One region of the Robertmurraya sp. genome, then DNA from elsewhere that is predicted to be linked to it. Evidence: riboswitches for the same ligand, from Rfam matches in the RefSeq annotation. Region 1 holds a riboswitch; each other region holds the start of a gene.

Region 1 (7,412 bases):
TATTCTATTAAAGCCTCGTATTGGGAAATATAACAAAGATGGCTCAGCAAATAATATTTATGGACATAACCAAGTATTCACAGCATTAGGTGTTCTTATTCTTTGGGTAGGTTGGTTTGGATTCAATGCTGGTAGTACCGTTTCGGTTGATGCTGGATTCTTTGGATTTGTAGCACTTAACACGAATTTAGCTGCGGGTGCGGGTGCAGTGGCAGCACTAATTATTTCTTGGGTTGTATTAGGAAAATCAGATATTCCAACTATTTTAAATGGTGCACTCGCAGGTCTGGTTGCTATTACAGCATCATGTGCTTTCGTTGATACGTGGGCAGCAGTTGTTATCGGATTTGTAGCTGGAATTCTAGTATTCTATAGCGCGAGATTCTTTGAAAAACGTAAAATTGATGACCCGATCTTTGCCTTATCTGTACATGGTACGGCTGGGGTATGGGGAACACTTTCAACAGGTTTTTTTGCAACACCAGAATTAGCGACAGTTGGTAAGCCTGGTTTATTCTATGGCGGTGGCTTAGAGCAACTTGGAGTTCAAGCAATGGGTGTTGGTGTATCAGGTTTATATGCATTCGTCGTCTCATTTGTTATCCTAGTGATTGCAAAGAAAGTACTTGGAGGATTACGTGTAACTGAAGAAGAAGAAATTATGGGTCTAGATGTAAGTGAACATGGTAGCTACGGATACCCAGAAGTATTTTTAACTAGTGAAAATCAAAAAGTTTCTTCATAATTAATAAGGAGAGCCTCATTTTATGGGGCTTTCCTTATCTACTTAAAGGGCGTGTAGGATTTGAGTTCATATGAATCAATAAAATTATGGAAAGAAACTCATGTTGCAGAGTATATATCAAATTCAGATTCTCTAAATAAGTTCCACGACGAGATTATGATTAAGGTATTTAAGGCTGCGAGTGCCCGAATGAATGCTGAACCTCCGTGTGCCTTTGTATGGTTTATTACTGGTAGCGGGGGACGATTTGAACAAGGAATAATAAGTGACCAAGATCATGGGATTATTTTTCAAGACGATAGTCAAGAGGCTGGTTCTTATTTTAGTGATTTAGGAAATGAATTATCAATTGGATTACAAATAGTTGGTTACCCATTTTGCGATGGTAAGGTAATGAGTTCAAATCCACTATGGTGTCAAACAGCTGCCAGCTGGAATAAACAGGTGGTAAGTTGGATGGAGGAGAGCAGTTGGGTTTCGATTCGTAATTTGCAAATTTTTTATGATGCTAGAAAACTTGTAGGTGACCATGACCTCCTTTACCATCTAAAAAACGTGATCCACGAATATAGCCATTCCCATCCTCAATTTTTAGGCCGATTATTAGAAAATGTAAAACATGTAAAAAAGACAATTGGTCCACTAGGACAAATCATTGTTGAGGAGAAGGGAATACATGCTGGAGCTATTGATTTGAAGTATTCTGCTTTTATACCATATGTGAATGCAGTTCGGCTATTGGCGTGGAAAGAAGGAATAATCGAGACTAGTACAATAGGCAGATTAAAAGAGCTAAACAAATTAGAGAAGTATGAGGAGTTATCTCAATATCAGGAGAATTTTTCGCAACTTCTTCAGTTCCGATTAGATCACCTTTCTATTACGGCTTCTTATGATGATTCCCACTATTTGTATGTAAAAAAACTTACGAAAGACAATCAAAAACTAATTAAAAAGATACTGAAAGATGGAAAGAAGCTGCAGCAATACGTTCAAAGAATGATTGAAAAGGGTGGAAATCATGGCGTTTGAACCATTTATTCATTTTGTGAGGGGAATCCAGGGGAAACTGGGGACAAATGTATATAGTGGCTTACAGGGACAAAACGGTCAGCATGTTGCCTTTTTGCGTCAAATTCAAAAAGAACTGAATTCAGACAATGCCTTACTGATTCCATTGTCTGAATTAGAGGTGACGGTTTTTGACCTTGAAACAACAGGTTTCTTTCCTGAAAAAGGCGATGAAATTTTGTCTATAGGTGCTATAAAGACAAAAGGTGCGTATGTGAAAGAAACCGAGTCCTTTTATTCTTTAGTTCAATATGATAAAGAACTTCCAGTCCAGGTGAAGGAGTTAACAGGAATTTCTGAAGAGGAGCTAAAGAGTGCGCCGCCGTTATCAAATGTTCTGCTGGATTTTTATCACTTTGCTAGAGGAACGCCACTTGTTGCACACCATTCAAATCATGAAAAAAATTTCTTGCAAGCAGCGAACTGGAAACAATTCAAAGCCCCTCAAAAACATCGCATCATTGATACGTCATTTCTATCAAGAGTTGCCGATCCGGAATTAACCCAAAACAAGCTTGAGGATATTTGCGAGCGGTATGGGATAGAAGTAGTGGATAGACATCATGCACTAGGAGACGCTAAATTGACAGCTGTTCTGTGGTGTATTTTTATTGATAAAGCTCAGCAAAAGGGATATGAGACTCTTCAAGATATATATAATCTTATGGCAAAATTGTAAGATTCTATAATTCTTCTTTACTTTTAAAAAAAGTTTGTGCTATTATTATCCATAAATAAATTGAATATTGGATTTCTTATCCAGAGTGGTGGAGGGGCTGGCCCGATGATACCCGGCAACCGATTTTCTTTTTATAGAAAACACGGTGCCAATTCCTGCAAAGCAATTGTGCTTTGACAGATAAGAAGAGATGATAACAATACACCCTCTTCTTTGGAAGAGGGTTTTTTATTTTATCAGAGGAGGAAAACATGATGGAAACGGTGAAAGTGGTTCTTTTAGGATTTGGTACGGTAGGTTCAGGTGTATATGATTCTATCCTTCATACTCATCAGGAGAAGCTGGAAAAGGTAATTGGTAAGAAGGTTGAAATAGTTGGTATTTTAGTGAAGACAGAAAAGGAACGTCAGATTCCCAAGAATATTATTGTAACTACAAAGATTGACGAAATCCTAGCTCTCCCAAAAATAGACTATGTGTTCGAAGCGATTGTTGGTATTGAACCAGCCTATTCCTATATACAGTTATTTTTAGATCGTGGCTGTCATGTCATAAGTGCAAACAAGGAATTGCTTGCTAATCGTGGTGAGGAGCTATCGGAATATGCTTTAAATAAAGGTAAGTTCTTAACGTTTGAGGCAGCCGTTGCGGGAGGGATTCCTTTACTTAGAACGATTATTCAGCTCCTTCAAGTGAATGGGATTTTAGTTCTAGAGGGTATTTTGAATGGAACGAGCAATTACATTCTATCGAAAATGAGAAATGAGAAATTAAGCTTTGAAGATTGCCTGCAAGAGGCACAGCAACTCGGTTACGCAGAGGCTAACCCAGAAAGTGATATTTCTGGTAGAGATACTTTCTACAAGCAAATGATTTTAAGCAGTTTAATCTATCATGAGCAGCCCGACTGGGAAAAGGTTGAAAGAATCGGGATTGAACAAGTCGCATTAGAAGATCTAGCCTTAGGTGAGGTGCATGGATTAAGGCTAAAGCTGCTGGCCTCTTTGAAAAGAGAAGATGAGGGAATCAAAGCAACAGTAAAGCCCACGTTTGTAAGCTCAGAACATCCTCTTTACAATGTGGAGGGAGTAGACAATGGCATTGTTATTAAGACGGATTTGGTTGGGACTCTTATGCTTCAAGGACCAGGAGCTGGTTCAAAGGCTACTGCAAGTGCTATGATTGAAGATTTAGTGCAAATTGAACAACAAAAACAACCGTTGCAGAAAGTTCATCGATATAGCTATCAAACTCAAAATGAAAAAGAGATTAACAAAAGAATTCAATTAGCGGTATTTCCTCTCCAAAATAAGGAGGAATGGCTTAGCTTAAAAGCGGTTTTAAATGAAAACTCAAAGTATGTAAATATCCTTCAAGAAGTTGTTAAAGAGCTTGATGGTAGTATATACGGAAGCTTATTATACGAAGGAGAGCTAGAACGTATAAATCTACCTGTCTTATTTAAACGGTATCCAGTATCACCGATCGGTATAAAAAGAGATCATTTGAATGTAGTTAATAGTTTCTAGGGAAGACGCATAATTATTGCGTCTTTTTTTGTATCGTAATATGGATGCCTCTTTTCCCATTGAAGCATAGCATGTAGTAATGGAGAAAGGAGGTCAAGGATTTGTGATTATCGTTGCGGGAATGAATGTAGAGATACCCCCTTTTCAATTATCCAGCAAACAAGCAGAAATTTTTCACTACTTAAAGAACAGTAGTGAAGTGCATAGTTATGTTCATAATAAAGAGCTTTTGTTTGAATTGATGTTACGAGAAAACATGATGAATAGTGCCATTGCATTGAACGAAAGTGAAGTAGAATTTTCTATATTTCAAACATCAAAGTTCAACTCCATGTATTGGTTGAAAACATCAAGAGGTTATATGCTTAAGCCAAATGTATTGCCCTCCGATGCGATAAAAGATATTTTTCATAATGGGACAGAGTACGGTTTTGAATGTTCGACGGCCATTGTTGTAATATTTTATTATGCTGTTCTTCAATCCATTGACGAGAGATCTTTTAATGGGCTTTTTAATCATCTTCTCATTTGGGATTGGAGCTATGATGAGGACCTAGGAATTATTACAAAAGTCGGCTCGGATTTTATTCCGGGGGATGTAATGTATTTTTTCAATCCAGATTATGATAATCCGGTTTGGATAGGAGAAAATGTTGTATTTTTAGGTGAAGATAAATATTTTGGTCATGGAATTGGAATTGGTACAGCGGAAGAAACGATTAAAGCCCTAAATACATTGCGAAAAGCAGGTGCCACGAAATCTGCTCACTTAATACACCAGCATAGTCGTTTAAATTATAAGTATTTATCACAGTTTTCTAAGCAGATATAATTAATTGGAAAAGGACAAATGATCATTTGTTAGAAAAGGTCATTGTCCTTTTATATTTATTTCATGTTAACTCTTTTTTCCATATGAAAATCGCTGTATACTAATACTATGGAAGGAAAGTAGGAGAGAAATACATGCTAAAAAAGCTTCTTATCGTTATTATCTTGTGCAGTGTTGGCTTTTTCATACTGCCGTATAGTTTGCCATTAGTTTTTGCTTTAGTTACAGCTATATTTTTAGAAGGATTAGTTGAGTTTTATAAAAATAAACTTAGGATTGCACGAGTGCATGCTGTATTAGCATCATTCTTAACGTACATATTAGGTTTAGTAATCATTGGCTATCACTTTTTTACTCTAATCATTCAACAAACTCTTCGTTTGTCAGAGAGCACTCCGACTTTTGTAAAGGATTTTTATCGGAGTACACTTTTACCAATAATGGGTAGCTTAGAAAGATATTTACAAACACTTCCAGGAGAAGTGTTGAAATCGATGGAAAACACAATAGAGTCAAGTATCGCTTCCTTAGATGCCTTCTTACAAACTATGTTTGAAACCATCATATCTTTATTAACAGCCATTCCTGGTTTTTTAATTGAATTTTTAGTATACTTGGTTGCTTTATTCCTGTTTTCTTTAGAGCTACCTAGATTAAAAGAAAATATAAAAAGACATCTAACGGAGGGAAGTTTAAAGAAAGCATCCCTTGTCATTAACCAGCTTACATGGGCGGGGGTTGGGTTTATAAAGGCTCAGCTATTTTTAAGTGTAATTACCTTTGTGATGGCATTCACAGGATTATGGATTTTAGGGGTTTCAAATAAAACTCTTTTATCATTATTAATAGTCATTGTTGATATATTACCTATTTTGGGTACAGGCTCTGTTTTAGTTCCTTGGGGAATTGTGGCAATTTTACAGGAAAATCAATTGCTAGGAGTAGGCTTAATTATTTTGTTCGGGTTAATCACAGTAATTAGAAGGATCATTGAGCCGAAGGTATATTCGAGCAGTCTCGGGATTTCTCCACTAGCATCTTTAGTAAGTCTGTATATAGGCTTTAAGCTTATTGGTTTTCTTGGATTATTTTTAGGCCCGGCTATCGTTATTGTTTACGATACATTAAAAAAGGCAAATGTTATTAAAGTAAACTATAAAATATAAATATGAAAAGCCATCGATAGATGGCTTTCGTTTTTATTCCCAATCTTCATATTTGACAATTCCGCCTGTTAAATCAAGCTCTGATCGATCTCCTTTGTAGTACAGTTTTCCATTTTCAGATACAATCAAGTTTTCGTACGTATAAACTTTTTTTCCACTCGGTAAGATGATGATGATCTTTTCCCCTGGTTCGTCCTCCTTAGGTTGATCGGTGATGTTAGTATTATTAACGAAAAGCTTTGCTACTAAAAGAAAAAGTACGATGAGACAAACTAGTAAAAAAACAATTTTCAAACTTACCCAAGGTTTATACGTCATGTATCGCTTCAATTGACTCACACTTGTTCTCCGCCTTTACTTCAATCTACCTTTAAATCTATGCAGGAATAAGATGGAAGTTTCCTTTTTTCATAAAATCTATTAAACTACTTTAGAATGGTTTTTTATTATAATAGACGGTAAATTTACATCAATATTGGTAATGTATGATAGAAACATACAACAAACGTCCTGATCTCGAATAAGAAAAAGAAAAGGACAAGTACTCGCTAGGTCAATTGTCCAATTTTTTTAATCGACAAATTGTGATATGTTATGCATACATACGAAAATGAGGAAATAAAGGAAATGGAAAAGATGAAAAAAAATATGGCATTAATTTTTAAAACGATTGATGGTGTCTCTCTTTGGAAAATTAATAGAATGCTAAAGAAGCTTTCTAGATCAAAATTAATGATTTTGGAGCAAATAAAGGATGAAAAAATTGTTATTCATCTTCCTTCTAAAAAGGAGAAAGAAGTAACAAGTCTCGAAATCAAAAGGGAATTACTTAAAGAAGTAGTTCAATTGGATGGTTTTGAATCCTTTAATGTAAGTGTATTAGAAAATTGTCGACCAATTTACAAAGAACAAATCACTCAATTTGGTCTGTATCGTTGGATTGAACTTCCCTTGCCAAATCAGATTCAATACGAATATAATTTTGCTGAAATGAAAGAATCTATTATTAATAATTATGAAATGAGACCGATCATGTAGAAACAAGAGCCTCCCCATTTGGGGAGGCTCTTGTTTTGGATTAAAGCTTGACCTAGTTTGAAATCCAGCTCCAGCGGCTAGGGGCTCGGGTCATAAGCCGCCCTCCTCCAGAAATCAGGATTTCCTGCGGAGTGCGTCTTATGCCTGTCGCCCCTGTACAAGCCGCCTCCGCTTTTTACCTAAAAAAGGGCGTTTGACTATTCGCACATTTTGGGTTTCTTACATAGGATATATTGACTTACAACTAAGGAGGTAATTTAAATGTCAGAAACATTTGGTGGATACGGCGGAGGTTTCGCTCTGCTAGTAGTTTTATTTATCCTTTTAATTATCATTGGTGCTTCTTGGGGCT
Region 2 (7,412 bases), on a different contig from region 1:
AAATTAGGAATTGTCAGATCTAATCTATTTACCCGTAACTATTTTTTATAATATTAGTTGTTTATAATTAAAAAGGTAATATTAAGGAAGGAAGTACAAAACTATGGATTTCGAAACAGTTATGAAGGAACTTGAAGCCCTCGGTAAGGAACGAACTAAAAAAATGTACATATCCAATGGTGCGCACGAGCCAGTTTTTGGCGTGGCTACAGGTGCAATGAAACCAATCGCAAAGAAAATAAAAATAAATCAAGATTTAGCTGACGAGCTTTATGCCACAGGTAACTACGATGCAATGTATTTTGCAGGCATTATTGCAGACCCAAAAGCGATGACTGAGTCGGACTTTGATCGTTGGATGGATGGGGCGTATTTTTATATGGTGTCTGATTATGTGGTGGCAGTAACTTTATCAGAGTCAGATATTGCACAGGACGTTGCTGATAAATGGATTGCAAGCGGTGACGAGTTGAGAATGTCAGCCGGATGGAGTTGCTACTGCTGGCTTTTAGGGAATCGAAAAGACAAAGAGTTTTCCGAAAGCAAGATTTCCAATATGCTTGATATGGTGAAAAATACGATTCATGATTCGCCAGAGCGAACCAAATCAGCTATGAATAATTTCGTATACACCGTGGGGATTTCCTATTTGCCACAACATGAAAAGGCAGTCGAAATTTCAAAGGAAATAGGAATTGTAGAAGTCAAACGGGACAATAAAAAAAGCAGTTTCCTAAACGCTTTCGAAAGTATTCAAAAAGAAATGGATAGAGGAAAGCTTGGTTTCAAGCGCAAATATGTAAGATGTTAAAAATAGTTTCAAATCGGGGTGTGATTCCAGAAGGATTGACACTCTTTTTTGTTGATATACTGAAAGAGGTAGTTTTCTGAGAAATTATAAGTCAGTTGTCTTCTTGCAAATTCTTATAAAAAATGTTAAACTTTAGAAGAATTATTTTTGTTCGGTGTAAAGGATAGTATAAGATTAACTTTTCGTCTTGATGATCACTGAGTCCAAGGATAGTAACATATTGTGTGAAAATCACACAGCAGGAGGAAACAAAATGGAACAAGGTAAAGTAAAATGGTTTAACGCAGAAAAAGGTTTCGGATTTATCGAGCGTGAAGCCGGAGAAGACGTATTCGTTCATTTCTCAGCTATCCAAGGCGAAGGTTTTAAATCTTTAGACGAAGGTCAAGCAGTTACTTTTGACGTTGAGCAAGGCCAACGTGGAGCTCAAGCAGCTAACGTGCGTAAAGCTTAATAATAAAAACAAACTAAGCAGGCTCTTTTTAGAGTCTGTTTTTTTTCTTTTCTTTTAAATACAAGGATCCCCACTCACTGAATGAGCAGGGCACAATGTAAGCAAGTAAATCAAATGGTAAATAAAGTGTATCACATAATAACGAATTCACCTAATTATGTTTGTGTTAATTATAGCTTTCAATTTCGCTATAGTTCACCAATTCGTCGTAGACGGTGAGAATCTTTATTTGAGTATAGTGGGGGCTTTTGATGAACTTAACACATGGGCAGATGTTATATCTGGCTGTCTTTGGAAAAATATCTCTATTAATAATATTTTGAAAATACTATTGACAATTTGTTAATAGAATATTAAATTAAGTTTAATACTTTACCAAAGTAAATGAATAAATACGTTCTCTTATCAAGAGTGGCAGAGGGACTGGCCCGATGACGCCCAGCAACCGTTCCGTATGGAATTGGTGCTAAATCCTGCAAAACAAGAAATTGTTTTGAGAGATAAGAGAGGAGTAGTCCTTATTTTGTGATGAAACCTCTCTTTTCTGGAGAGGTTTTTTATATTTTAGGCTGTGTTAAACTGGGCTATTGATTTACTCTCTAGTCAAATTTTAAAAGCCAAATAAAAAAACTCTCCTAAGAGCAACGTTGGTAAGAAGGCATAGAAAACAAAAAGGGGAGAAAAAAACATGAAGAGGAACTTTTTAAGAAGTACATTTGTATCAGCAATCGCTGCAACACTTTTGCTTACAGGCTGTGCATCAGGGGGAGAAACAAAGGAAGCAACAGGATCGAACACACCGATTGAAGGTGTACCTGAACGCTTTGCAAATGGAGACCAGCCGAAAATCAAAGTTATTCGTAAAATTGGTGGGGACGATCACACAGCACAATTCTTAGCTGGTGCGAAACAAGAAGGTGAAGCATTCGGTTTCCAAGTGGATGTATTTACTGCAAATGGAGATACAGCGAAATTTCATGATGCGATTAACCAAGCGTTAAATCAAGATTATGATGGATTTATTATTTCTCACGGTGATGATGATGCTACCGTTAATGACATACAGAAAATTGTTGACGCAGGAAAAAGCGTAGTCGCATTTGACTCGAATGCAAATTTAACTAGTGTTGACGGTGTTACTCTTGTATCACAAGATGATGAAGCGTTAGCTACTCTATCATTGGACCAATTAGTAAAAGAAACAAAAGGGGAAGCCAATATTGCATACCTATGGGTGGACGGATTCCCACCGATGGTTAGACGAAATAAAGTTTATGAAGATGTTTTAGCGAAAAACCCTGGAATTAAAGAAGTGGAGCGCTTTGGGATAGCAGCAGCTGATACTAGTGTTCAAACCCAAAATGCCGTTGCCGCGATGTTGAATAAATACCCTAAGGGTGAACTTGATGCGATTTTTGCAACATGGGATGCTTTTGCCATCGGTGCAGCACGCGCGTTAAAAGAAGCTGGCAGAGAAGAAGTTAAAATCTATGGAATTGATGTTTCTAATGCTGATTTGCAGGAAATCCAAAGAGAAGGCAGCGCTTGGAGATATACGGCAGCTGTTGATCCTAAGTTGATTGGTGCAGTAAATATGAGAATACTTGCGAAGAAATTAGCAGGCGAGGAAACACCACAAACTTATGATTTGGAAGCTTCACTAATCTCTCAAGAAGACCTTCAAAAGTCAAAAGATCCTGTTAATATGGTCAATCTAACTGAAATCATTGAAGGATGGGGCCAATCGACGGAATTTGAAGAAGACTGGATGAAGACGCTGAAGGAACACTATAAGAAGTAAGGGACTTATTGATAGACACTCTCTTTTTCACAAGATAAAGAGAGTGTTTCTTTGAAGAAAGTATAAATAAAATATTGAACTTTGAACAGTGTCTAGCTCCAGCGCCCAGCGACTAGTGTACTTCGCTCTCCTCCCTATGATAAGTCAACATCGGATCGCTCACGCTCTCCGTGTTTCCTTTATCTCAGTCAGAGCGCTCCAGTCCATACGTCACTTAACGGGCGCTTGCGCTTTTCTTTGAAAGGACGGTGACATCATGACCACTTTAGAGATGAAGAATGTCTCAATTGAATTTCCGGGTGTAAAAGCATTAAATGAGGTGGACTTTTCGGTTGAAAGTGGGAAAACTCATGCCTTAATCGGAGCCAACGGTGCTGGGAAATCAACGCTAATGAAGGTTCTTTCAGGGGCATATGACCACTATACTGGTGAAATCACAATGAATGGACAGCCTATGACCATTCGTTCCCCAAAAAGTGCCATGGATTCAGGAATTCAACTTGTATATCAGGAAGTGGATACAGCTCTTATCCCCTATTTAACGGTTGCTGAAAATATCATGTTAATGGACACGGTACATAACATGGGAAAGAAGCAATGGTTCAATTGGAAAAGCCTGCATGTGAAAGCGGCCACCATCCTAGCGGAAATGAATTTGTCTCTTCCTACTAAAAAACTAGTAAGTGAATTGACATTGGCAGAAAAGCAAATGGTTTTAATCGCCAGAGCAGTGTCGAAAGAATGTAAATTCCTCATCTTGGATGAGCCGACGGCACCTCTTAGTCATACAGAAACAAATGAATTATTTCGTATAGTACAAGAATTAAAGAGACGTGATGTTGGAATTATTTTTATATCGCATCGACTTCCAGAGATTTTTGAGATTTGTGATGACATTACGATTATGAGAAATGGGGAAGTAGTCGAGAAACAGAGAATTTCGGATACCAACCAAAACAAAGTAGTGGAGCATATGCTTGGTCAAAAACTCGGTGAACAGTTTCCTGAAAAATCCATGACCATTGGAAATACAGTTCTTGAGGTAAAAGGACTTACGGATAGAGAGAAGATTAAAGATTTCAGCATGAAAGTTAGAGCAGGAGAGATTGTGGGAATCGCCGGGCTTGTAGGTGCCGGTAAGACGGAGTTCTGTAAAGCCCTGTTCGGGGCTGAAGGCAAATTAATAGCAGGAGAAGTCAAGGTTAACGGAAAAAAGGTAAGCGTAAAAAATCCGTATGAAGCTGTTAAGAATGGACTTGCCTTGGTCCCTGAAGAACGCCGAAAAGAAGGCATTCTTGTTTATGAATCGGTAGAATCAAATTTATCCGTAGTGAATTTAGGACGTTTTTCAAAAGAATTGAGCTTTCTGGATCGCAAAAAAGAAAAGTTAGTTGCAAAAGCAATGATCAACCGTCTGGGAATAAAGACACCGTCTGAAGAAACAAAGGTTCAAAATCTTTCTGGCGGTAACCAACAAAAGGTTGCAATTGGCAAGTGGTTGGTAGCCGAGGCTGATGTCTATATCTTTGATGAGCCGACCAAAGGTGTAGACGTTGGAGCAAAAAAGGACATTTTTAACCTTATTGCTGAGTTGGCAAGCCGCGGAAAGGCTATTATTTATGCATCATCTGAGTTATCCGAGATCATGGGAATTACTAATCGGGTCTATGTTCTTTATGATGGAAAGTCAGTGAAGGAACTTGAAACAAACTCAACAAATGAAGAGGAACTATTATTCTATTCAACAGGGGGCAGGTAAGATGGAGGCAAACATAACAGCAAAGAAACAGACCCCGGCAAAAACGTCATTTGATCTTTTCCAATTTTTTTATAAATATGGAACGATTATTACGATCATTGCACTCATTATCATATTTTCGTTGGCCAATCCAGCTTTTATCCAGGGAAATAATATTGTAAATATCCTGCGTTCTATCTCAATTGTAACCATCATTGCAATCGGAATTACAATTAGTTTAACTGTTGATGGCTTCGATCTTTCAGTTGGATCGGTGGCATCCTTATCGAACGCCATCGTTATTTCCATGTTCGTCTGGTTTTCTCAAAATACCTTTGTAGCCATTATTTCGGCAATAGCTGCAGCATTAATTGTAGGGATATTGAATTCCATTATGATTGTTAAAATGCGGATTCCTGATATGTTAATGACGCTTGCGACGATGTTCGTTATTCAAGGAACAGCATTGACTTATACAAAGGGAGCAACCGTTTCGCAAAATATGGTGATGCCTGATGGGACCATGGCAGAAGGTCTTATTAGTCCGTTTTTTTCGAAAATCGGTCAGGTTCCGTGGATTATTCTGATCATGGTTGTTGTCGTTGTAGTGGTCCATATCTTTTTAACGTATACAAAACACGGAAGATACATGTATGTGATCGGGGGAAATAAGGAAGCAGCAAGACTATCAGGAATACCGGTAAATAAATACAAAGTGGCAGCCTACCTGCTTTCGGCGCTTTTTGCAGCAATAGGCGGGATTGTCTTAGCTTCAAGGGTTATGACATCTGAAATCAACTCAGGTGCACCTTACTTAATGGATTCTGTAGCAGCTGCTTTTATCGGATTTTCCGTTTTAGGTGCGGGTAAACCAAATGCATTCGGAACCTTCGTAGGTGCAGTGTTAATCGGGATTTTAGCAAACGGCCTCGTGATGATGTCCGTTCCTTACTACGCAATGGACATCGTAAAGGGAACGGTCTTAGCATTTGCACTGGCAATCACATATTATAAACAAAAATAGTTAGTTGAAGAGGGCCTATTCGATGTGGATAGGTCTATTTTTTATTCGCAAACACCTTCTTATAACAAAGGCCCAGATTTGTTGTAAAGGATATTTTCCACATAACATAAAATATATATTTAGTCTTAAAAGTTACTAGATGGAAATGGTAAAATTAAGAAAGTGAAGTTGACAATGGAGTAATTTTTGATTTTTTGCAGGTGAATTATATCCCATTATTGAATAATTTGACTATAGTTAAATTAAAAGAGTGAGATAAAGTGTGTAAGCTCTATTACACCTTGTTATACCACCTGGAAAAAAGTAGGGCAGACTTAAATTAACTAAACAAACTATCTAAGGTCTTGTAATAAAACATGTTGCTTAAAATAAAGGCAGCATTCAAAGATGGAGGAAATTTATAAAATGAACGAAAAGACTTTTCCAAAAGATGCAATATCTGTACTAAAAGAAACAAGCCGTACATTTTATATTCCGATTACCTTTTTACAAAAGGAGTTAAAATATACGGTTGCATCTGCTTATTTAGTATTTCGAGCAATTGATGAAATTGAAGATCATGTAGAAATAGACAATGATGTAAAATACAGTATCTTAATGCAAGTAAGTGATCTATTTAAACAGCCATTTGATAACGAAAAATATTTGCGGATTCTTGGGCCGACAAAAGATGGAATGCCTGAGGTTACACTTCGTTTAGAAGAATGGCTACAAGCTTGTCCAAAGGATACTCTACCATTTGTTATGAACGCTGCCTGTGAAATGGCATTTGGTATGGCAAAATGGGCAAAAGCAAACTGGAAAATCCGTACCCGTGAAGATTTAGATGACTATACATACTACGTTGCAGGACTTGTTGGAGTAATGCTCTCAAACCTTTGGGAGTACTGTGCCGGTGTAAAAACAGACAGTGAACTTGCCATCGGTTATGGTCGTGGGCTTCAGGCTGTAAACATTTTACGTAATGAGAAGGAAGATTCAGACGAACGTGGTGTAAGTTTTGTACCCGATGGTTGGACTCGTAAGGAGCTAATTGAATATGCGGATGAAAACTTAGCAAAAGCAGATGAATATATAAAGTCTCTCAATAAGCGAAATATTTTATTATTCTGCCGTCTACCACTTGCTCTAGCATATAAAACCTTAACAGCATTGAAAGAAGGACGTGAAAAAATAACACGTGCTGAGGTAGAACAAACTGTTGCAGAAGTGCAAGTAAAATAACATAAGAGTAACCACAGCTGTGGGGGTTGGTCCAAAGGATTAACTCCTTTTTTTTATGAAATAATGCCATTTCCATACTCCTATTATCAAAAAATACGAGTTAATTTCCAAATAAAAATTTTTCCCTCTAATTAGTAAAAAAATTTACTTGTTAGGGTGGTGGTTGAATCGTATAATATTGGTATGGATAATTGGAGGTAATTGACAATGGCAACAATTAAAGATATTGCAGAACAGGCGGGTTTTTCGATTTCTACCGTTTCCCGTGTGTTGAATAATGATGAGAGCCTTTCTGTACCAGATGAAACACGGGAGAAAATATATGATGTAGCTGAGAAGCTTAACTATAGAAGAAAAACG
Region 3 (7,412 bases), on a different contig from region 1:
CTACCCATGCTCATTCAAATGCCTATTTTAATGGGATTTTACTACGCGATTCGGGGATCTCACGAAATTGCAACCCACTCATTTTTATGGTTCAACTTAGGTGAGTCAGATATTTGGATTACTGCTATTGCTGGTATTGTATATTATTTACAATTCAAGGTGTCTATGTCTAACATAAGTGGTCAACAACAGCAGCAAATGAAGTTTATGGGACTTCTTTCACCTATTATGATTGTCATGTTCTCATTTAATGCACCTGCTGCTTTACCTCTCTATTGGGCAGTTGGGGGTACTTTTCTCATTATCCAAACACTAATAGGAAAAAAATTATACCAAACACCTGCACCATCACTTACAGCTAATACAGAAAAAGCATAGCTAAAAGGTCTGCTCTATTAAGAGCAGACCTTCTTTATGCCAGCATAAATCCAATTGAAGCTAGGACAATTCCTAAACCGTAGCTCAATATCAAATATAAGATGAATGCTTTATGTTCTTTTGATTGCCAAAGCTGTACCAGTTCAAGTTTGAATGTAGAGAATGTAGTAAAAGCACCCATAAATCCAACTCCTAAAAAGGAGTATACGTCCCCTCTTATCCCCTTACCTACCAACAAACCTAAAAGTAATGAACCTATTGCATTAATAAAGAGTGTACCGATAGGAATGGAAACGTTTATGTACTTTTTCGCAAGTAGACCAATAATATATCTAGCATTAGCTCCGATAAACCCACCTGCAGCGATTAGAATGAAATTCATTGAACAGCCACCCTTCTCTGCCCTATTCGGAAGCCGCCGAATGCACAGACCAGGCCACCTATCATACTAATAAATACATAACATATGGCTAGAAGATATTGTCCCTCCTGTAAAAGCGAGCTAAGCTCCACACTTAAGGTTGAGAAAGTTGTAAAAGAACCAATTAACCCCGTCCCAATAGCAGCTGCTAAATCATCAGGGAGCTTCTTTGATTGCAGCAGTCTTGAAGTAAACCAACCAAGTGCAAATGCTCCTAACAAATTAGCAAGTAGTGTTCCTAAAAATGGTAACCAGTCTCCATTGATGGCTAACATATTGTAGTAAATACTATATCTCAACACACTTCCAATGGAGCCACCGATCCCTACAAATAATAACTTCATATCATCCACCCTATTATTAGAAAAATGACAGATTAAAAGAAAATACTGTTAGCTACCATGCTAACAGTATTATGTAGTCCGATGTTAAGCTTCTTTAAAATAATCCTTGTAATAGCCGCCAACTTTTCCACTATTATCTATAATAAAGTAAAATTCTTCTGTTTCATTTTTTACTTCGTACACATTTCCTGGTGTTAATTTATTATCAACAATATATTTTTCAGCTTTTGTGTGAACACAAGTTACCTTTTTTATTGTTTCTGACTCTGACCATTTTAGATGAATCACTACAGTCACTCCTTTTACATTATCTATCTTATTATAGAAAGGAAGTAACTACTTAGCAACTTTTTCTAATAAATGCTTCTTAAAAGATCTAATTCGAAAATTTCTTTTTGTCACTTTTCGAACTTTGTTTTCTTCAAAGGTGAAAAATTCGCCTGTTAAGATATTTTTTAAAGTTATATAACTAATTTCACATATTGTATCTAATCTAATAAACTCTAGATAGTTGTATTGTCGATTATTATACACCAGCTCATAATAGCCATTGTCTCGATTTCCACTCATATTCTGACCCACTTCCTTAAGTTGGTGATATTAAGTGTTTACCACAATGGATACTCGTATTAAACCGATGTACAATAAAAAATTAACTATGGCTCGACTTTTTTAGACGATTAAGCTCCGTTTGTAAATATTGATAATATCGCTCGCTCAATCTTCCTTTTGCCCCTCTAAGGATTTCGGTCGAATAATGTTCGGGTGGTGACACTTCGGGCATTTTGTTATACACATGAAATGTCAAAACATCCGTAAACGTTTCCCCATCGATGTCCACATCTACAAAGGTAGGGCGATACCATCCTCCATAAAACCCCTCTCTAGCAAATAAATACTCGACCCCTTCATATGGAGTTAAGTAAACCAACCCTTCGGTTTCACCACCATCTTCCACAATATCTGCTCTTCCGCCATCACTTACTCTGAAAAGGTATTTCATGGTGTATCCCTTTAGTACGGCAGCACCGACGAGATTTTTAAAACAGTGATCCACCCCCGCTTTTCGGAATCGTTCATCATCCATACATGAACCATATGCAAAGTAGTATACTTGTTCAGGACGATTTTTCATGAACCTATGTAACTTCCAATCTCCGTGGGTGATTTTTTCGAACTTGCTTGATTCGTCCACATTCACATACACTAGCGCTACTTTAGTGCCTTTATCAGTATGAACGGTTACATTTGTTCTGTCATACAAATTAGACTCTTTACCCTCTTCATAATCCTCCAATGCATCGAGCTGAGGTAAAAGGTTTTTACTAACTTCATATAACTCTCCATGCACCTTACCAGATTCATTAAGTTCGAGGGTAGGATAACCGTTACCTGTATCAAAAAGCACACCATTTACCCACGCCTGTTCAGCTATGCAAGTAGCTTCCCTGATTAATCCATGATTCGTTTCATGTCGTCGTAATGTACCATAAACAAAAAGTGTAATCGTATCCATCCTTCTCCCCCATCATACAAACTATTTACCATATTTTATCATGAAAAAAATCATTACGTGAAAATCCTGTAACAGAATATTAATAATTTTATGGCAATAAATATGGAGTTTTGGGTTTTCAAATGGATTAAAACCCGATACAATGGTAAAAAGCTAGAAAATTCAGTCCATTTAAGGAGGCTTGCAAATGAAGATAATGAGTAATGAAATGTTAGTTGTCTCGTATCGGAATGCATTAAAGTCAGGTAAGGATAAAGAATGGGCGAAGTTTTTGAAGAAGGAAATTGAGAAAAGAAATTTGAAACCGACAATTAAATCGTAGGACACAACCACCGGCTCCCATGTGCCGGTGGTTTTATATATCGTACGAAAATAAACAAGACGGGTTTCCCCGTCTATAACTGATCGATCATATTTAAGTAAAGTTGTTGCGGTGGGTGACTGGAGAGTCGTTTCTCCTTTTGAGCTGATTCATTCATTTCTCTCATTTCAAGAGGAAAATCCACGTGACCACCTACAGGATAACCTTGAAGACTCTCACTTGAAATAAACAATTCAATTCCATCTTCGGTAACAAAAAAGGCGTCTTCACTCAACATATACCGATGATGACATCTGCTTTTCGTTTGCATGAATTTCCCTCCACTTTTTGTTCTCAAACCCATTATATATTAAATGTTCTGAATATTCATATAGTAAATTTTAGGAAATTGTGAACAAAATTGTCGTTAATTTGTAAAAAAGATTGACACTTAGCGATTTACTGTAGTAAAGTTAGAAAAAATTAAATGTTTTGATTTCTTATCAAGAGAGGTCGAGGGTCTGGCCCTATGAAGCCTCAGCAACCATCAATTTTTTGAAAAGGTGCTAATTCCAGCAAGTATTTTACTTGGAAGATAAGAAGAATGGCTCATGTTGATAACAAAGTCTTCTTCTTAGAGAGAAGACTTTTTTTTATTATTTGGATGTTGGGAGAGACTAAAATGTACAAAAACGAAACAAAGGTAGCACAGATCGGGAACAGAAGTGAAACTCAAACTGGGACAGTAAACCCACCTGTTTACTTTTCGACAGCTTATCGACACGAAGGAATTGGCCAATCAACTGGCTTTGATTATATTCGCACAGGTAATCCAACAAGAAAACTTGTAGAGGCGGCAATTGCAGATTTAGAAGGCGGTGATCAAGGATTTGCCTGTAGTTCTGGAATGGCTGCAATCACTACCATTCTTGCACTCTTTGAATCTGGCGATGAATGGATCGTTTCAAGAGATTTATACGGTGGAACCTATCGAATTCTAGAGCAAGGATTTAAAAAATGGGGACTTTCGAGTACGTATGTACAAACTCATGATGTGAGCATTATCGAACAGGCCATTACAGAAAAAACGAAAGCCATATTCATTGAAACACCAACCAATCCTTTAATGGAAGAAACAGATATTCAAGCGGTTGCTGAACTAGCGAAGAAATATAATATTTTATTAATTGTCGACAATACGTTTTACACTCCATTACTTCAAAGACCGATTGAGCTTGGAGCTGATATTGTCATTCATAGTGCTACCAAATACTTAGGTGGACATAATGATGTGCTAGCTGGCTTGATCGTCGGGAAAGGAAAAGAGGTTTGTGAACAGCTTGGATTCCACCACAACTCTATTGGAGCTGTTTTAAGTCCGTTTGACTCTTGGCTTCTTATTCGTGGGATGAAGACTTTAGCACTTAGAATGAAACAGCATGAAAAAAATGCAAGAGAGCTTGCAAGCTTCTTAAAGAATCATGAAAATGTAGTAGATGTTCTATACCCTGGCCGTGGCGGCATGCTTTCCTTCCGAATTAAAAAAGAAGAGTGGGTTAATTCATTCTTACAAAATCTTAACCTTATTACGTTTGCAGAAAGTCTTGGGGGTGTAGAAAGCTTCATTACATACCCAGCTACACAGACACATGCGGATATTCCGGAAGAAATTCGTTTTTCAATTGGTGTTTGTAATCGCCTGCTTCGTTTCTCTGTTGGTATTGAAGACGTGGAGGATTTAATTAAAGATATTGACCAAGCTCTTACTCGTTTAAGTTCGGAGGCATAAAAATGACAAAAGAACACAATTTCTCATTTGAAACAAAACTACTTCATAATGAACATAAATTTGATCCTACTAACGGTGCTGTTTCCGTTCCTATTCAACATGCATCCACCTTTCATCAGCACAGCGTGGATGAGTTTGGAAAATACGACTATGGACGAAGCGCGAATCCAACTCGTGAAGCTTTTGAAACAGTCATTGCAAACCTTGAGGAAGGCACAAACGGATATGCCTTTTCATCAGGTATGGCAGCCATTTCGACTGCGTTTCTCCTTCTCTCTCAAGGAGACCATGTAGTGATCACGGAAGACGTGTATGGTGGGACCTACAGAATGGTGACGGAAGTCCTTTCGCGTTTTGGAATCGAGCATACATTTGTTGATATGACGGACCTTACAGCTGTAAAACAAGCGATTCGTCCGAATACGAAGGTTTTCTATGTAGAAACTCCTTCGAATCCGCTTTTAAAGGTGACGGATATTCGAGCCATCAGTGACATTGCGAAAAGTGTTGGAGCTTTAACCTTTGTTGACAATACATTTTTAACACCTGCTCTACAAAAGCCTTTACTTCTTGGTGCGGATGTAGTGCTTCATAGTGCCACGAAGTTTCTTTCTGGTCATAGTGATGTAGTTGCTGGTGCAATCGTTGTAAACGATCCTGACCTTGCTAAACAGATTGGATTTTTACAAAACTCTTTTGGCGCTGTGTTAGGCGTTCAAGATGCTTGGTTAGTGTTACGAGGAATGAAGACCTTATCGGTTCGGATGGACTTCTCAATGAAATCTACGCTAAAAATAGCACACTTCTTGCAGAACCATCCTTCTGTGAAAAAAGTGTACTACCCTGGTCTTACTGATCATCCACAGTACGAAATACAAAAAGAACAATCAGAAGGTGCCGGTGCCGTTCTTTCGTTCGAACTTGAAAGTGAAGAAGCCGTAAAACAATTTGTTGAATTAACAGAGATCCCTGTATTTGCTGTTAGCTTAGGAGCTGTTGAATCGATCCTCTCTTACCCAGCGAAAATGTCACATGCGGCAATGCCGATTGAACAACGTTTAAAAAGAGGAATCAGCCAAAGTCTCCTTCGCCTTTCTGTTGGCCTAGAACATCCAGATGATATCATTAAAGACTTCACGGCTGCCCTTGAAACGATAGCCGCGAAGAGCCAAGGAGAGAAAGTAAGATGAGCCTTTTAGATAAACTGAAAAAAGACATTGTCATTGGTGATGGTGCAATGGGTACCCTTCTCTACTCTTATGGAACGGATAGTTGTTTTGAAGAGTTAAACTTGTCGCATCCGGATGATATTTTAAACATCCATAAGGCCTATCTACGAGCTGGAGCGGATGTTATTCAAACGAACACGTATGCTGCCAACTCCTTAAAGCTACAAAGATATGGCCTTGAAGATTCTGTAGAAAAAATTAATCGTGCTGCCGTAAAAATTGCGAAACAAGCTATTACAAATGAAAGCTTTGTTGTAGGAACCATTGGTGGTAACCGTGGCATCCGACACAACTCGTTTTCTTTAGAGGAAATTGTCCAAAGCTTTTCACAGCAACTACATTACTTATTGCTTGAAGATATTGATGGCCTGTTACTTGAAACTTACTACGATTTAGATGAAATCGAAGCAGTCCTTTCTATTGCGAGAAAGGAAACAAATTTACCTATTATTGCTCAAGTTTCCATGCAGGTCCCTGGCATTATGCAAAACCGAACGCCCATTAATGAAGCTCTTTTACGTTTAGAGAATCTTGGTGCTGATGTAGTGGGTGTGAACTGTCGACTTGGTCCCCATCATATGCTTGAAAGCTTGGAACAAGTTGAATTACCTAAAACGGCGCTTTTATCCGCGTACCCAAATGCTAGTCTTCCTACGTACACTGATGGAAAATTCCATTATGAAGGAGATGCGGATTATTTCCGAAAAAGTGCTCAGGAATTCAGATCTCAAGGTGTTCGCCTTTTAGGAGGCTGCTGTGGTACGACTCCAGCCCATATTGAGGCCTTTGCTTCAGAGCTAAAAGGAACCTCACCTGTGACTGAAAAGCAAGTGGAAGTAAAAAAAGAAGTGGTTCAAGTGAAATCTGTACAACCAAAACGTACGGAACGTCCTCTACAGGAAATTGTTAAAGAAAGATCATCAGTCATTGTTGAATTGGACCCACCTCGAAAGCTGAACACAAAGAAATTTTTTGAAGGAGCTCAAGCGCTTAAGGAAGCCGGTGTTGATGCTATTACATTAGCTGATAATTCACTAGCGTCTCCAAGAATTTGTAATACTAGCTTGGCTCAATTGACAAAAACAAATATCGGCTTACGACCACTTGTTCACATTACTTGTCGTGATCGAAATATTATTGGTCTTCAATCTCATCTAATGGGACTTCATACCCTGGGATTACATGATATTTTAGCTATTACAGGCGACCCTGCCCGTGTCGGTGATTTCCCTGGTGCATCATCGGTATATGATGTCTCTTCATTCGAACTCATTAGCATGATTAAGCAGTTTAATGAAGGTCTGTCCCCTACTGGCAAGGACTTAGGTGAAAAAGGTGTATTTTCTGTTGCTGCCGCATTTAATCCAAATGTAAAATATATAGATAAAGCTGTTTTACGTATGGAAAAGAAAGCAAAGTATGGAGCAGATTACT

The links. Region 1 has a riboswitch for S-adenosylmethionine ahead of ACGLXV_RS09080 (homoserine dehydrogenase). Riboswitches for the same ligand answer to the same signal wherever they lie in the genome.
Region 2: another riboswitch for S-adenosylmethionine. It lies ahead of ACGLXV_RS10400 (sugar ABC transporter substrate-binding protein); the one in region 1 lies ahead of ACGLXV_RS09080 (homoserine dehydrogenase).
Region 3: another riboswitch for S-adenosylmethionine. It lies ahead of ACGLXV_RS06875 (methionine biosynthesis PLP-dependent protein); the one in region 1 lies ahead of ACGLXV_RS09080 (homoserine dehydrogenase).

What each region holds. Positions count from the first base shown of each region.
Region 1 covers NZ_JAKFCQ010000069.1:12,997-20,408, forward strand. Annotated here, with positions in the region: gene ACGLXV_RS09065 (ammonium transporter) at 1-745, shown strand, start outside; gene ACGLXV_RS09070 (DUF294 nucleotidyltransferase-like domain-containing protein) at 806-1,777, shown strand; gene ACGLXV_RS09075 (exonuclease domain-containing protein) at 1,767-2,495, shown strand; SAM riboswitch class I at 2,569-2,682, shown strand; gene ACGLXV_RS09080 (homoserine dehydrogenase) at 2,747-4,024, shown strand; gene ACGLXV_RS09085 (protein-glutamine gamma-glutamyltransferase) at 4,128-4,856, shown strand; gene ytvI (sporulation integral membrane protein YtvI) at 4,991-6,022, shown strand; gene ACGLXV_RS09095 (hypothetical protein) at 6,056-6,361, opposite strand; gene ACGLXV_RS09100 (hypothetical protein) at 6,650-7,060, shown strand; gene ACGLXV_RS09105 (YjcZ family sporulation protein) at 7,322-7,412, shown strand, end outside.
Region 2 covers NZ_JAKFCQ010000073.1:34,744-42,155, reverse strand. Annotated here, with positions in the region: gene ACGLXV_RS10415 (anthrone oxygenase family protein) at 1-7, shown strand, start outside; gene ACGLXV_RS10410 (DNA alkylation repair protein) at 104-811, shown strand; gene ACGLXV_RS10405 (cold-shock protein) at 1,065-1,265, shown strand; SAM riboswitch class I at 1,665-1,772, shown strand; gene ACGLXV_RS10400 (sugar ABC transporter substrate-binding protein) at 1,954-3,066, shown strand; gene ACGLXV_RS10395 (sugar ABC transporter ATP-binding protein) at 3,323-4,825, shown strand; gene ACGLXV_RS10390 (ABC transporter permease) at 4,827-5,828, shown strand; gene ACGLXV_RS10385 (squalene/phytoene synthase family protein) at 6,234-7,052, shown strand; gene ACGLXV_RS10380 (galactan degradation operon transcriptional regulator GanR) at 7,260-7,412, shown strand, end outside.
Region 3 covers NZ_JAKFCQ010000055.1:58,327-65,738, reverse strand. Annotated here, with positions in the region: gene yidC (membrane protein insertase YidC) at 1-378, shown strand, start outside; gene crcB (fluoride efflux transporter CrcB) at 413-760, opposite strand; gene crcB (fluoride efflux transporter CrcB) at 757-1,143, opposite strand; gene ACGLXV_RS06895 (DUF6501 family protein) at 1,228-1,431, opposite strand; gene ACGLXV_RS06890 (gamma-glutamylcyclotransferase family protein) at 1,796-2,659, opposite strand; gene sda (sporulation histidine kinase inhibitor Sda) at 2,847-2,981, shown strand; gene ACGLXV_RS06880 (hypothetical protein) at 3,055-3,291, opposite strand; SAM riboswitch class I at 3,458-3,562, shown strand; gene ACGLXV_RS06875 (methionine biosynthesis PLP-dependent protein) at 3,643-4,749, shown strand; gene metC (cystathionine beta-lyase) at 4,752-5,939, shown strand; gene ACGLXV_RS06865 (bifunctional homocysteine S-methyltransferase/methylenetetrahydrofolate reductase) at 5,936-7,412, shown strand, end outside.